DNA from 2 places in the Neptuniibacter sp. QD37_11 genome. Region 2 is predicted to be linked to the other one. Evidence: predicted binding sites of a transcription regulator. Region 2 holds the regulator's gene; the other holds the start of a gene.
The links. The regulator FNR, encoded in region 2, switches genes on or off when oxygen is low (the NO sensors DNR and NnrR bind a similar motif). The targets are predictions, from matches to a motif close to TTGATNTANATCAA.

Region 1: a site for FNR is predicted at 5,431-5,444, ahead of ACMXYT_RS09815 (TatD family nuclease-associated radical SAM protein). Genes of this name have one in related genera too.

The regions. Positions count from the first base shown of each region.
Region 1 is NZ_CP180552.1:2,146,294-2,154,295, forward strand. Features, by position in the region: gene ACMXYT_RS09785 (alanine/glycine:cation symporter family protein) at 1-856, shown strand, start outside; gene gcvT (glycine cleavage system aminomethyltransferase GcvT) at 1,061-2,176, shown strand; gene lipA (lipoyl synthase) at 2,266-3,201, shown strand; gene ACMXYT_RS09800 (sarcosine oxidase subunit gamma family protein) at 3,217-3,798, shown strand; gene ACMXYT_RS09805 (homoserine kinase) at 3,828-4,766, shown strand; gene ACMXYT_RS09810 (hypothetical protein) at 5,075-5,353, shown strand; gene ACMXYT_RS09815 (TatD family nuclease-associated radical SAM protein) at 5,512-6,159, shown strand; gene ACMXYT_RS09820 (hypothetical protein) at 6,565-6,960, shown strand; gene ACMXYT_RS09825 (hypothetical protein) at 7,046-7,297, shown strand; gene ACMXYT_RS09830 (LysE family translocator) at 7,734-8,002, shown strand, end outside.
Region 2 is NZ_CP180552.1:2,337,709-2,345,710, forward strand. Features, by position in the region: gene ACMXYT_RS10770 (heavy metal translocating P-type ATPase) at 1-2,420, shown strand, start outside; gene ccoS (cbb3-type cytochrome oxidase assembly protein CcoS) at 2,453-2,647, shown strand; gene ACMXYT_RS10780 (sulfite exporter TauE/SafE family protein) at 2,640-3,305, shown strand; gene hemN (oxygen-independent coproporphyrinogen III oxidase) at 3,349-4,737, shown strand; gene fnr (fumarate/nitrate reduction transcriptional regulator Fnr) at 4,809-5,603, shown strand; gene ACMXYT_RS10795 (adenine phosphoribosyltransferase) at 5,767-6,309, shown strand; gene rdgC (recombination-associated protein RdgC) at 6,487-7,401, shown strand; gene ACMXYT_RS10805 (hypothetical protein) at 7,500-7,985, shown strand.

The DNA.
Region 1 (8,002 bases), 190 kb from region 2:
AGACGTTCTAGAATCTAACTTTGGCCTAGATGTTTGGGTAACAGGCGTGATCCTAATGGTACTTGTTGGTGCCGTTTTGATTGGTGGTATCAAGCGTATCGGCGCAGTTGCTGGTTCTCTAGTACCTCTAATGGCAATTGCTTACCTAGGTGCTGGCCTTGTAGTACTAGCTATTAATGCTGAAGCAATCCCAGCAGCATTGGATCTAGTATTCACTCACGCATTCTCTCCAGCTGCGGCTGAAGGTGGTTTTGCGGGTGCTGCTGTTTGGGCGGCTATCCGTTTCGGTGTAGCACGTGGTGTCTTCTCGAACGAAGCGGGTCTAGGTTCTGCACCTATTGCCCACGCTGCGTCTCAAACAAAAGATCCTGTTCGCCAAGGTCTAATCGCGATGCTGGGTACGTTTATCGATACCCTAATCATCTGTTCGATTACTGGTCTGGTTATCATTACTTCTGGTGCATGGACATCAGGCGAGTCTGGCGCAGCACTAACGTCTGCAGCGTTCGCTCATGCACTTCCTGGCGTTGGTAACTACCTAGTAGCTATCGCTCTAGCGGTATTCGCTTTCACTACAATCATCGGTTGGTCTTTCTACGGCGAACGCTGTGTTGAGTTCCTATTCGGTGTTAAAGCGATCAAACCATACCGTGTTCTTTGGATTATTGCGGTGCCTGTAGGCGCAATCGTAAGTCTGGATTTCATCTGGCTAGTAGCAGATACGCTAAATGCCATGATGGCTCTGCCTAACTTGATTGCTCTGGCGCTATTGAGCCCGGTTGTCTTCAAACTGACTAAAGAGTACTTCGCGCGTAACGGTGCTCCAGTTGATACAACTGATGGTAAAAACGCTTAATCCTTAGCTTTAAAGCTAAAGATCGGATCACCGACGGTGGTCCGATCCTTTAAAGCCTGAACAATCTGTTGAAAGAGTTTTACCCCAATAGAGCTTTTCCATCAGATTGTACTTAAAGAACTGTAGTCAAAGAACTGCACCTGAAGAACACGAGCAACTTCGTAATTACGAAGGCTGCACAGAACAAGCATTATGGAGAACACAATGTCCGAACTGAGCAAAACACCTCTATATGACCTGCACATTGAGCTAGGTGGAAAAATGGTACCTTTCGCAGGTTTTGAAATGCCGGTTCAATACCCGCTAGGTGTAAAAAAAGAACACGTTCACACCCGTGATCACGCTGGTCTTTTTGATGTATCTCACATGGGTCAGGTTAAGCTAACAGGCGAAAATGCTGCAGCTGAGCTAGAGAAGCTAGTACCTGTAGACATTATCGATCTTCCAGCAGGCAAACAGCGTTATGCCCTTTTCACTAACGATGAAGGCGGCATCATGGACGACCTGATGGTAACTAACTACGGTGATCACCTTTACGTTGTAGTTAACGCTGCATGTAAAGATCAGGACATCGCTCACATGCGCGCAAACCTTGGCGAAGGCGTTGAGCTAGAAGTTCTTGATGACCGCGCACTGGTTGCACTTCAAGGCCCAGAAGCAGCACAAGCACTATCTCGCATCTGCCCAGAAGTTAATGAACTTGTATTCATGGACTCTCGTCACATCGCTATCGATGGCGTTGACTGCTTCGTAAGCCGTTCTGGCTACACAGGTGAAGATGGTTATGAGATCTCTATCCCATCCGCTGAAGCAGAGCGTCTATGCCGTCTATTCCTAGAGCAGCCTGAAGTTGAGTTTATTGGTCTTGGTGCACGTGACTCTCTACGTTTGGAATCTGGTCTTTGCCTATACGGTCACGACCTAGATCCAACAACGACACCAATCGAAGGCAGCCTTATCTGGGCGATCAGCAAGTGCCGTCGTGCAGATGGCGAACGTGCTGGCGGTTTCCCAGGTGCTGACAAGATCCTTGATCAGATCGCTAACAAAAACTACAGCCGTAAGCGTGTTGGCCTTATCGCATCAGGTAAAGCCCCTATTCGTGAAGGCGCTGACCTTGTTAATGCTGACGGTGAAAAAATCGGTACTGTTACTTCTGGCAGCTTCGGCCCGACAGTAGGCAAGCCAGTAGCTATGGGTTATGTAGAAACTGCTTACTCTGCACTTGAAACAGAAGTTTTCGCTCTAGTACGTGGCAAGCAGCTACCAATGGTGGTTTCTAAAGCACCATTTATTGAGCAGCGTTACTACCGCGGTTAATCCGTTTCCATCCCTGTAAGTCTTGGAGGCCGGGCTGCCACCTTATCAGCTTGGCCTCTATTTTTAACTGAACATCGCGAGGTGTCACTATGGAATTGATTCCACTACAAGAGCTGAAAGGCGAATCAAAAATGTCTCGTCTGCGTCATAAGCCAGACCCAGAAAGAGAACGCCTACGTAAACCGGAATGGATTCGTATAGATGCCCGCTCAAATGCCAATGTAAAAAAGGTTAAGAAACAACTTCGCGACCTTAAATTACATACGGTTTGTGAAGAAGCATCCTGCCCTAACTTGGCTGAGTGCTTTAGTCACAAAACAGCAACATTGATGATCATGGGTGCTATTTGCACACGCCGCTGCCCTTTCTGTGATGTAGCGCATGGTCGACCAATGGCGCTTGATCCAGAAGAGCCTAAGAATTGTGCATCTACGATCGAAAAGCTCGGTCTTAAATATGTAGTTATCACCTCGGTAGATCGTGACGATCTAAGAGATGGTGGTGCAGCGCATTTTGCTGAAGTTGTAAAAGAAGCACGTAAAGTCAGTGTAGATCTAAAAGTTGAGATCTTAGTTCCAGATTTTCGTGGCAAAGTTGATCTTGCATTAGAGATCTTATCTCAGCAGGTCCCAGATGTTCTGAATCACAATATGGAAACTGTTCCTAGCTTGTACCCATCGGTACGCCCGGGTGCGGATTACCATAACTCGCTTAATCTGCTTTACCAATTTAAGCGTTTAAATCCAGAAGTCGATACAAAATCTGGATTGATGGTTGGTTTGGGTGAAACCAAAGAGGAGATCATCAAAGTAATGAAAGATCTTCGTGCTAATGATGTCGACATGTTAACCATCGGCCAATACCTACAGCCAAGTAAATATCACCTCGCTGTAGAGCGTTATGTAACACCGGAAGAATTTAAAGAGTACGAAGAGATCGGTTACGAGCTTGGCTTTAAAAATGTTGCCAGTGGCCCGATGGTTCGCTCCTCTTACCACGCTGATTTACAGGCGAAAGCCCTGTAAAGGAGTAAAATGTCTATGCAAAACAATACTAACAAAGCCACCCAAGGCGGCACGCTGGTTCATTTGAACATCCAAGCAGCGATAGACAACGACAGCCGAATTAATAGCATTATTGTGCGGGAGCGCCCTTTTATTGGTGATCTTGCACTGGATACCGAGCCTGACCAAGATCTGCTTATCGCTGTGGGTGAAGTGATGGGTGTTGCTCAACCGCTAACGGTTAATCGCATATCTTGCATGGGCCGTTTAGCGATTCTGTGGATCAACGAGAACCGTTGGTTGGTTCTTCCGCCAACCGGTGCGCATGAATCTGTATTCCAAGCACTGCGCGAAACCTTTGGCGAAGATCTTAAACTAGAAACCTCCGAAGACGGCTCAAAAGCGTATCTAAATAAAGCAGCGATTCATTACCTGCTAAGTAGCTCTAATACCCAGCAGTTTTCATGCTTACCTGTTACTGATGTTGAGCTAGCTGAAGGTATCAACATTATGTCTCTGCACGACACTAAGGATTACGACATCCTAGTGCGTAAGAGCTGTGCAGAAAGCCTATGGCAGTGGCTACAAAAGAACACTGAATCACCAAAAAATCACTAACAGATACACCAGTAGGACAAAGACCGATAATGTCAGTTTACACCGCAGTTAGCTTTTCAGAACTTAAAACTTACCTTCAGAACTACGCTGTTGGTGAGTTACAAAGCTATAAAGGCATTAGCGCAGGCGTTGAGAACAGCAATTTTTTTGTCGATACCGATCAAGGCCGCTTTGTCCTAACACTGGTTGAATCTGTACCTAAAGAGAAACTGCCCTTTATTCTGGGTCTAGTGGATCATCTAGCGATTAACGAGCTTGCCTGCGCTCAGCCTATTCATCTAAATAACGGTGATCTATTTGGTATGCTAAACGGCAAACCCGCCGTATTAATGAACTGTTTAGAAGGCGCTCCGCTAGAACAACCGACGCTTTCACAAGCGAGAACTATTGGCAGCACCCTCGCTCAGTTCCACCAGCTCTCGTCACAATTAGAACTCGATGAGTACAGCCATATTCCGCAGTGGTGCAACGAGCTAGCGTCTCGTGTGTTACCTAAGCTAGATAAAGAGCAGCAAACACTATTACAAAACAGCTTGATGGAAACCGGTGATATCGACTGGACGACATTACCTTCTGGTCCTGTACACGCAGACCTGTTCCCAGACAACGCTATGTTTGATGGCGAGCGTTTATCGGGGCTAATCGATTTCTATCACGCGTGCTCTACACCATATCTATACGATCTAAGCGTTACCCTTAACGCGTGGTGCTTTGACGAAACCAATAATCAGTTTGATATCCAGAAAGCGCAGCAGATGCTGCAGATGTATCAGGAGATCCGCCCTTTAGATCCGATGGAGATCGATCTGTTACCGGCAATGATGAAAACCGCAGCGCTGCGCTTCTGGTTATCCCGCCTTCGCGACATCCATTTCCCTACAGCTGGGGAAGATGTCACACAAAAGAATCCGCAAGGAAAACAGGCGCTTTTAGAACGCCTAAAAAGCGACTTTCCAGTTATTCTTTAATCGTCTAAAAAATTAATTTTTATAGCTCCCTATTCTGGTTCATTCGCACCAAAATAGGGCTGCTGTTCTGCACCACGCCGCTAGCCCTTTAAATACGGCAAATCCTTAGTTGAATCAAACTCATCTTTCGCAGCTGCAACATGAATTTCAATACTTGAATGAATATTCATTGTGAATTTTTATCCTCCTAATGTATTAGAGAAACTTAAATTCCTCTCCTAAACTCTTATTTACCGGTTTGGAGAGAGACCGGTAGAGACTCCGATAGACATAAAAAAATAGCCTGTTAAAGGCAGAGGAAGAGAGAAATGTTGACCTACGAAGAATGCCTGGAACTAAGTGACCTAACTGCAGACGAAGTTGATGCCATTGCAGAACACGAACACATGGACCCAATGATCGCCATGGCTCTCGGTCACTACATGATTACCCATGACGGCGAACAGAAAATTAAACGAATTATTATGGATGACATCGCCAAAGCACAGCGTGATCACAATTATGGTCACGCAGAAATGCTGCAAAAAGTACTCAACCACTTTATAGCGACTCACCCAGAACACGGCGCCCAGCAAGCAGCCGCGTAAAACGCACCAAATTCATAGCGAAACCTTCCCCTTCGATACCGGTTATAGGGTGCATTTGCACCCTAACCGGATCACTTTTGATAAGCATCAACGCCCCTGTTAACTCGCCCTGCTAAAGTAGATTTCTATCTATAAATATCGCTGATAAGCAGTAAGCTATGACACAAAAACGCCCCAACCCTGCAAAACGCTCTACCCCATGCGAACACCAAGACAGCTACGTTTATCAGATCCGCAATAGCCTCTACATCAACTTAACCGACCGTTGCACTCTCGCCTGCCAATTCTGCCCAAAACATAACGGCTCAACCGAAGTCAAAGGTCACGAACTCTATCTAAGCAAACGCCCAGAAGCAGACACAATCATCCCCTTAATCGGAAACCCAACCGATTACGATGAAATCGTATTTTGTGGCTATGGCGAACCCACACTTCGCCTAAAAGCTCTGTTGAAAATCGCTACTTGGGTAAAAGAAAACGGCGGTAAAACCCGTATAAACACCGATGGCCTCGGCAACCTCTTCCATAAACGCGACATAGTGCCCGAATTGGCAGAATGCATAGACGCTCTATCGATCTCGCTGAATGCTCAAAACGAAGAGGTCTACCAACAACATTGCCAACCAGCCCTGCCCGACTCTTACAAAGCAGTAGAAGCCTTTATCAAACGTGCCAGCGAACTGATTGATGATGTACAGGTATCGGCAATTAATGGGTTAGAGGGTGTTGATATTGTTCAGTGCCGGGAGATTGTTGAGGGGTTGGGTGCGGAGTTTAAGCAGAGAGAGTTGGATGTTGTTGGTTAAGAGCAGGACGCAACTTCGTTGCTAGAGGACGGCTGCTCCTAGAGAACGCTACGCTTTTAGGACGCCACTTCGTGGCTAGAGATAAAGATTACAACCAATACTTTCCTGTACTTTTCATATTCCCTTATCTCTGCCAGTATGGGGGCAACTAAGGAAATAGGTTAACCCACCTTAATGGACTATTGAGCATGATTCGTATAAATGGTCATTTTCCAGTTTTGATTTAGAAACACGACACTTTGTCGCTTTTCTACAACTTCTCATTTTCATAAATCCTGATTAATACATTTAATTTCAATGGGTTAAAGACTATTACCAATTTTTAAAAATTTGGGGATATACAACAAAGTGTCACCTTTCCGCAAACCACTTGTCGTATATTTAGCTGTTATGTGAACTAAAGATATGGAAGCACAGATAGCAAAATGGATTTCACACATCGTAGGAGGGTCTTATATCGTGATGGCCCTTGTAGTTTTGGTGTTTATTTCACTACCAGAGATATTGTCAGGTGAGATCCTATCAAATCCGTTTCTCTTGAAAGCAGTAGGAATTGCATTTGTTTACATATTCTCTATCTACTTAGTGGCTACATTACCTAAGAAATCAGTCAAAAGAAGGGCTTGCTCGTGGCTGTTTTCAATATTTTTTCACGGAGCATTGCTGCTTTATCTTGGAGTGTGGGCTACATGGGGAGTGAGCATATTGTTAGCTGGTTTTGCGGAATTGATAATATTGGTGCTTAGCGTAATTGGTTTGTCCATCCTCATACGAAGTAGCTTTAAACATGAAAGCACATAACAAAAACATCAAAAGTTGCCCTTTGGGCTTGGACCACAGCTGCGCTGCGGCCGTTTATGTTGGGCGTTATGAGTCTTGAGAGATTATGAGCGAAGAATCCAAATTACTCGATAGAGTCAGATATGTAATCCTTAAAGCTCCGAATAGGTTTCCATCTGATACTGGTATGACTTTAGAAAAAGCTTTTAATGAAATGGAACTATTTGTTGGTAAACTAAATCTTGGTCCTGAATTTATTGATTCCCTTAATAAAGCTTTATGGTCTTACCAAAATGGAGAACAAAAGTTAGCTATCAGCGCTCTACAAGAAATTGAGGCTAAGCTAGCTAAAAGGTAGAAATGTCAGCATAGGTATGATCTTCATTGGGATTACCAATCTTCCAAAGCTGAAGAGGTCTTAGATGAAAATTATGATTTTCTCAAAGGCTACATTAGCGGTTGCTTTGATGCTTTAGCAGATGGAAAAGCGGAAATTATTTGCTTATCCGCAAATACAGGGACATTTCGCAATCTAAGGTCGGAAAACGCAGAAAAGCTAAAGCAGCTATTAGAGAACGTTTTATATCCTCTAGTTAAGGCGCGGTACAAGAAAATAGTAAGAGATGAAAATTTACCTCATATCACGTATCAGGGTAATTTAATTAAAGGGGGCAGAGCCCTTTATCTCCGACAATTCTAGCTATAGCTTCTAACTGGCATTAACTGTTAAATTGGCAACTAAACTCGCCCTATTCACCAGAACACTCTATACCGTAAGTGAAAGAGGATGCCTTATGGAGCTCAGTACTTGGATTGCATTTATCTCGATAGCATTGGTGGCAACGATCACTCCAGGGCCTGCAATTTTATTAGTGCTGTCCCACTCCCTCCGAGCTGGTTGGAAGTCTTCCCTATATACAATTTTAGGGAATATAACTGGGCTATTTGTGATGTCATCATGTTCTGTTTTAGGCCTAAGCGCATTAGTCCTCAGTTCATCAACAGCGTTTATGATCATCAAATTTCTCGGCGCGATATATCTTGTATACCTCGGTATAAAGAT
Region 2 (8,002 bases):
AAAGTAGAGATATGTGTTGTCCAGGCTGCCAAGCAGTCGCACAGACTATTGTAGATAGTGGCTTGGACAATTATTACAAACATCGTACTGAAGCAGCCTACTCGCCGGAGCTTAACACTAAGGACCTTCCGGAAACACTGCTTCTTGAACTTGAGCTTTACGATGACGAAAATGTGCAAAGCAATTTCGTCAAAGTTAATGAATCTAGCTCCGAAGCCACACTGGTTATCGAAGGTATTACCTGTGCAGCTTGCGTGTGGTTACTCGATCACCACATCAGTAATATCGAGGGCGTAAGTAAAGCTAAGGTCAACCTGACTAACCACCGCGCTCGTATCACTTGGGATAAATCCCAAGCAAAACTCAGCAAAATCATGGCTGAGATATACCGAATTGGTTATCAAGCCCACCCTTACCACCCTGACAAAGAAGAGCAGCTCTTAGAGCAGGAACGTAAGCGTGCAACTCGCCGTCTAGGTGTTGCCGGCATCGGCATGATGCAGACAATGATGTTTGCTATCGCGCTTTATGGCGGTGCTCTACAGGGCATGGAAGATAAGTATGTCAGCTTTATCCGCTGGGCTAGCTTAGTCATTGCAACCCCAGTAATCCTTTATTCTGCACGTCCTTTCTTTATTGCAGCGCTAAGGGATCTTAAAACTCGACACTTAACCATGGACTTCCCTGTCTCTATCGCAATCGGTGGAGCTTATTTAGCCAGTGTCTGGGCAACCATCACGAATAGTGGTGAGGTCTATTACGACTCCGTTACTATGTTCACCTTCTTCCTGTTAATTGGCCGCTACCTTGAAATGCAGGCCCGTCATAGAACAGGCAAAGCGGGTAATGCACTCCTCAACTTACTACCGGCTAGTGCTATCAAACTAGTCGATGGTGAAGAACAATTAGTACCCGCTCAAGAGCTTAAGCTAGACGATATTGTTTTGGTCAAACCAGGCCATACGATTCCTGCTGATGGCATCATCATTGCTGGTAGCAGCTCAGTAGACGAAGCTGCGCTAACGGGTGAATACCTACCTATTCGCAAAGATATCGATGACAAGGTTGTTGGCGGCACGATTAATGTCGAAAACCCGATCACGATTAAAATCACTCAGGTGGGTGACGAGACCAAACTATCAGCCATTGTTCGTTTGCTCGATCGTGCTCAAGAAGACAAACCTAAAGTTGCTCAGATTGCTGATAAAGTTGCTAGCTACTTTGTAGCGGCGGTCTTAGTCACCGCAACCGTTGTAGCGACAGGTTGGTACTTCGTAGAGCCTGCTCATGCATTCTGGATTACCCTATCTGTACTGGTAGTCACTTGTCCTTGTGCGCTTTCATTGGCCACTCCGACAGCACTCACTGCTGCCACAGGAACACTGCGCCAAAACGGTTTATTAATTACCCGAGGCCATGTTCTTGAAAGCCTTTCGACGGCAACTCATGTTGTTTTCGATAAAACAGGCACGCTAACCGAGGGTAACCTCAGTCTTCAAGAAGTGGTTCCTCTAGCGGATCATGATCAAGACGCCTGTACCAAGTTTGCTGCTGCGCTTGAAAAGCACAGTGAACATCCAATTGCACAAGCGTTCCACGATCAACAAGGTGATCTAGTAGCAACCGAGATCAAAGCAACACTTGGTCAAGGCATCGAAGGAGTGATCGACAATCAAAGATACCGTATTGGTAAACCTGATTACGCGAGCGAGATCCTAACGCAAAGCCAGCCATCGCTACCTGAAACAAGTGGGCAGTGGTTGCTACTGTGTAATGAGACTCAAGCACTAGCATGGTTCCGTCTGAATGACCAGATTCGCCGTGAAGCGAAACAGACAATTGAGATCCTTCACTCGATGGGGCTTAACTGTCAGATGCTGACGGGCGATAACTCTTCAGCGGTAGCGGAAGTAGCAAGCCAACTAGGGATAGATACCACTATCTCTGGCGTATCACCTGCAGAGAAGCTTGCTCATGTTAATAAGCTGCAAGAAGATGGTGCACATGTAATTATGGTAGGTGACGGTATTAACGACATCCCTGTACTTGCAGGCGCTCAAACGTCTATCGCTATGGGCGGCGCTTCTGATCTTGCTAAAACCAATGCGGATGGCGTACTGATCAGCCACGATCTATTGCGTCTGGCTGATGGTATTTTGCTCGCGAGAAAGACTCAAAGAATCATTAAGCAGAACCTAGCTTGGTCACTTTGCTATAACCTAAGCGCTTTACCATTAGCGGCCTTTGGCTTCATTGCTCCCTATATGGCAGCGATCGGTATGTCGGCAAGTTCATTGGTCGTAGTCGGTAATGCGATGCGCCTGAACAAATTAACCCGAGGTTCTGTCCATTCCCATGACAGAGATCAGGGTACTCAGTCGGCTAAGCCTGACGCGGTTATGCAAAATCAGGTAGAATAAGCACATTTGAAAATTAGGGTTATGTAGTTTCAATGGATATAATTTTCCTGCTGATCCCCATTGCCATCTTGTTAATTGGCTTTGCTATCTGGGCTTTCTTCTGGAACGTTAACAACGGCCAGTACGACGATCTAGACAGCCCTGCACATAGCATTCTCTATGATGATGACGAAGATCTGATTCCGGATGATGCAAAAGTAAAACCGACTGACAAAGGCAATGACTGAAGCACTTGTCATACCTACAGCATTCTTATTAGGTTTGCTTGGCGGTACGCATTGTCTAGGTATGTGCGGTGGCATAGCTGCCACCGTTTCCCTTAGCTCCCCTAAGGGAGGTCAGGGCTTCCTACTTTTACTCGGCTATAACTCTGGGCGCATTATTAGCTATGCAACTGCAGGCGCCATTTTAGGTAGCCTGAGTTGGTTATTAACCGATCCTATACTACAACTCGTACTTCGCAGCTTTGCCGGATTGATGCTTATTTTCATGGGCCTCTACATTGCCCAGTGGTGGAAAGGTTTAACTCACCTAGAAAAAGCAGGCGGTGTACTGTGGAAACAGATTAGTCCCGCTGCGAGTAAGCTTCTACCGGTTAGAAATATCGGACAAGCAATCATGCTGGGTGGCCTATGGGGTTGGCTGCCATGCGGTTTGGTTTATAGCACTTTAATTTGGGCTTCAGCAGCATCCGACTGGCTAACCAGCGCACAATTGATGGCGGCATTTGGCGTAGGCACTTTGCCTGCCATGCTGTTAACCGGTGTACTGGCCCAACAAGTTAAACAAATTCTTCAGAAGCGTCTGACCCAACATATCTCGGGCGCAATCATTATTGGAATGGGCTTATACAGCATCCCTTGGATGGGAATATTCCAACAATAACTGAGCACTTTTCGCAAGAAACTGATTACAGAGGAAGACAAACGTGGATAACAATCTGATTAAATGGGATCTGGACTTGATCAAACGATACGACCTATCGGGTCCTCGTTATACATCCTACCCTACTGCTGTTCAGTTTGACCCAGAGTTGTCTCCTAGTGATCTAGTAACAACCGGACAAAACTCTGCGGACATCAATGATCCACTTTCGCTGTATGTTCACATCCCATTCTGTGCGCATGTTTGCTACTACTGCGCATGTAATAAAGTGATCACGCGCAACCGCAAAAAAGCACAGCCTTATCTGGATACACTTTATAAAGAGATGGCTCAGCTATCTAAGTGGTACAGCAATGACCGCAAAGTAACTCAGCTACATTGGGGGGGCGGTACTCCAACATTCATTAGCCACGAGCAGATGGTCGAGCTAATGGCTGAAATGCGCAAAAACTTTAACCTTCTTGATGACGATAGCGGTGATTACTCCATCGAAATTGATCCTCGTGAAGCAAGCCTAGAAACAATCAAAGTCCTACGAGAGATCGGTTTTAACCGTATCAGTCTAGGTCTACAGGATATCGATCCAAAAGTTCAGGAAGCAGTAAACCGCGTTCAGTCAGTAGAACAAACAGCAACAATTCTAGAAGAAGCTCGCAGATTAGGTTTCCGTTCCCTGAACCTAGATTTGATCTACGGACTTCCTTACCAAACATTCGAAGGTTTTAACGCAACACTCGATACTGTGATCGAAATGAATCCAGATCGTCTTTCAGTATTCAACTACGCTCATCTTCCAGACCGTTTCCGTCCGCAGCGTCATATTCAGGAAGAAACACTGCCTAGCCCAGAGACTAAGCTTGCGATTCTAGAATCCACCATTAATAAGCTGCTTGATGCAGGTTATGTTTATATAGGTATGGACCACTTTGCTAAGCCTGATGATGAGCTAGCCATTGCTCAGCGCACAGGTAAATTACATCGTAATTTCCAAGGCTATACGACTCATTCAGAGTGCGACCTTGTCGCTATGGGCGTTTCGTCAATTAGCCAAATCGGCTCTGTTTATTATCAAAATGAGCATGACATGCCTTATTACAGTGCTGCAGTAGATAGTAACGCTCATGCAATTAAGCGCGGTGTAAGCCTGACGCAAGATGACATCATCCGTCGTCATGTAATCACACAGCTAATCTGCCACTTTGAGCTAGACAAAACAGCGGTTGAATCAAAATTTGATATTGCTTTCGACGACTATTTCGCAACTTCCATTGCTGAGCTAGAAGCATTTACTAAAGATGGCTTAATCAGCATGAATGCAAATGAGATTGTAGTCTCTCCTGCTGGTCGCCTATTGATTCGTCGTATATGTATGGCATTTGATGCATATATACCAAAAGATCAGAGTTCACAGCGTTTCTCGAAGATTATTTAACTTTCCGTATTTACGGAAATATTACATAATCAGTGGGTAGCCATTCGATATAACCACGACAGGATCGCACTATGAGTGATAACAAGGCAACTGATGGAAAACTACGTAGTCTACAGCAGGTAAGCTGCAACACTTGTAGTCTGAGCTCTTTGTGTCTGCCCGTATCTCTGGATATGACAGAGATGGAACGCCTGGACAACATTATCGACAAAAGCCGCCCACTGAAAAAAGGCGAGCATCTTTTCCACCAAGGCGAAGAATTTGCGAGTGTTTATGCCATCCGCGTCGGCACAGTAAAAACTTACACAATCACAAATGAAGGTGAAGAGCAGATCACCGGGTTCTACTTCCCAGGTGAACTGGTTGGTATGAGCGGTTTTGATAACAACGAATACCCTGTATCTGCAAAAATCCTCGAAACAACTACGGTTTGTGAAATTCCGTTCGAGCGTTTGGACGAACTTTCCGGTCAGTTACCTGAATTACGCCGCCAACTGCTGCGTACGATGAGTAAAGAGATCCGTGAAGAGCAACAGATGATGCTGCTCCTATCGAAGAAGAATGCTGAAGAACGTGTTGCAACATTCCTTGTGAAATTATCGATGCGTTTTAAAGCACGTGGTTATTCTGAAACAAGTTTCCGTTTATCGATGTCGCGTAACGAGATCGGTAACTATCTAGGCCTTGCAGTTGAAACCGTAAGTCGAATTTTTACCCGCTTCCAGAAGTCCGAACTATTACAAGTTGAAGGTAAAGAGGTTCATATCCAGGATCTGGATAAACTTTACGAACTATCTGGCGAGTGTCCAGCTAAGGACGCTGAAGAGCCTGTAACTGCTCAATGTGGCAAAGGCACTTGCAGTTAGCCCCTACACATAAAAAAGCACCGATCGCTTTCGCAACCGGTGCTTATTTAGTCGCACAATTAAGTAGCCATCTCAATGTGTAACCCAACGCATTTATTAAAGCTTTTGCTGCGTAATAAAACATTGAGCTGTGTCAAAACCTGCTGTTTCTAAGGAGTTCTTCATGTCATATGACGAATGTTATGTGAAATCCGTAATTCGTACGATCCCAGACTGGCCGGAGCCAGGCGTTCAATTCCGCGATATCACTCCACTATTTAAAGATCCTAAAGCGCTTCGCATGATCTCTGATGCATTTATCCAGCGCTATATCGACAGTGACATCACGCATATTGCGAGTATTGATGCTCGTGGTTTTTTGATCAGCTCCATCATGTCTTACCACCTGAACATTCCTTTGGTACTCGTCCGTAAAAAAGGCAAACTACCGGGTGAAACCATTCATCAGGAATACCAGCTTGAATACGGTACTGCAGCTGTAGAGATGCAGACTGATGCTGTGAAGGAAGGCGATCGCGTTTTGGTATTTGATGACCTGATTGCTACAGGTGGCACTATCTTAGCAGCGTGCAGTCTCATCAAAGAACTTGGTGCGGAAGTGTCAGAAGCAGCAGCACTAATCGATCTGCCAGACCTACAAGGTTCTAGCAAAATCCAAGATGCAGGTGTACCAGTACATACCCTTCTTGCTTACGCTGGCATCTAATTAAAACCTGACGGCAGCCCAATCTAATCGCTGCCGTCAGTTTTATCCCTTTCTTACTTATCCCGCTAGCTAATTCTTCACCTCTCTTTTATTTCAGCCAATTGCAGATTTTCTCTTCCATCGCGTACAAATCTTGCCTACCATGCTCTGCCAATTTTTTCGTTTTCTGGAGCTGCTATGTGGTTTAAAAATGTAATTTTCTATCGCCTAACTGAAGCGTTTGAATACACTCAAGAGCAGCTGCAAGAAAAACTTATCGAACACGCTTTTCATCCATGTAAAAGCCAAGAACTTAGCCGTTATGGCTGGGTATCGCCATGTCACTTATTAGATGATGTTCACGCGCATCAGGTACACGGTATGTTTATGGTGGCTGCACGCAAGGAAGAAAAGATCCTTCCCGGCGCCGTTATTAAAGACGCCGTTGGCGAAAAAGTTGCGGTCATCGAACATGAACAAGCACGCAAAGTGTACAAGAAAGAACGCGACCAACTGAAAGATGAAGTGATTCTTGATCTATTGCCTCGTGCCTTCAGTAAATTCCAGCAGACCACCGCTCTGATCAACCCTGCAGCTGGCTGGATTGCAGTAGATGCTTCTAGCCATAAACGCGCAGAAGAGCTACTAAGTCATCTTCGTGGCACATTAGGCAGTCTGCCAATCACACTGCCTGATGTAAACCAATCACCTTCTGCCGTTATGTCACATTGGTTGGAGCAACACGACAGCATCCCACAAGGCTTTGAAGTACTAGATGAATGTGAGCTACGTGATAACGTTTTAGAAGGCGGCGTAATTCGAATCAAAGGCCAACAACTAGAAGATGAAGAGTTTGTTGCTCACCTAGAAGCAGGCAAGCGTGTAGTTAAGCTCGCTCTAGAATGGGATGAGCAACTCAAGATTACTCTGCAAGAAGATCTGTCTATCAAACGTCTAAAACTGAGCGAACAGCTACAGGAGAAAATGGCCGACGAAGCAGCGGAAGACGAAATCGCTCAATTCGATGCCGATATGGTTCAAATGGGTCTAGAGTTCAGCAAGCTATTCCCTGCTCTAATTGAAGCCTTTGGCGGCGAAGCACAACGCCCTTAATTATTAACTGACTGTCCAAGCTTAATTTATAACTCGGCGCGACAAGTGGTAAGGTTATAAATTAAGCTTTCATCTCCAATATGGGCAGGGCAGACCAGATGGATTACGCACCGGAATACACAAAGCGCGAGAAGATAAAGCTCATAATCCTGTTTATGGGATTAGGCGCTGTTCTCATAGCCGCTGGCGAGCTTTGGCTATTCCCATCTATCACCCGACTTGCAGAACAGCCTCACTGTTACAGTCTGTTTGGCCTAAACGGGGCTGATTATCTTTGGCACCTTTTACTGATTGGAATACCTATTTCGATCTTCCTAATCCTTGCCATAACGATGCTCCCCATGGCTTTCAAAGGGTTAATACAAGCGCAATTCCCACCTAAGGGCTACAAAGTTTTTAAACCGACACCGATTCGCAAAGGGATGAGAGGGCAGTTGATGGCTGGCTTCCTAGTGTTCGTAATTGCTTCTCCCCTGCTTATCGCAATATATGGAGCTAATCAGTTGGATAAGATGCCTGAAATAGAGGCTCCTAAAAAATCTAAAGATCTTTGCCCAGCCATCATAAAACCGTCTAGTCATTAAGCACGTATACACCTTTG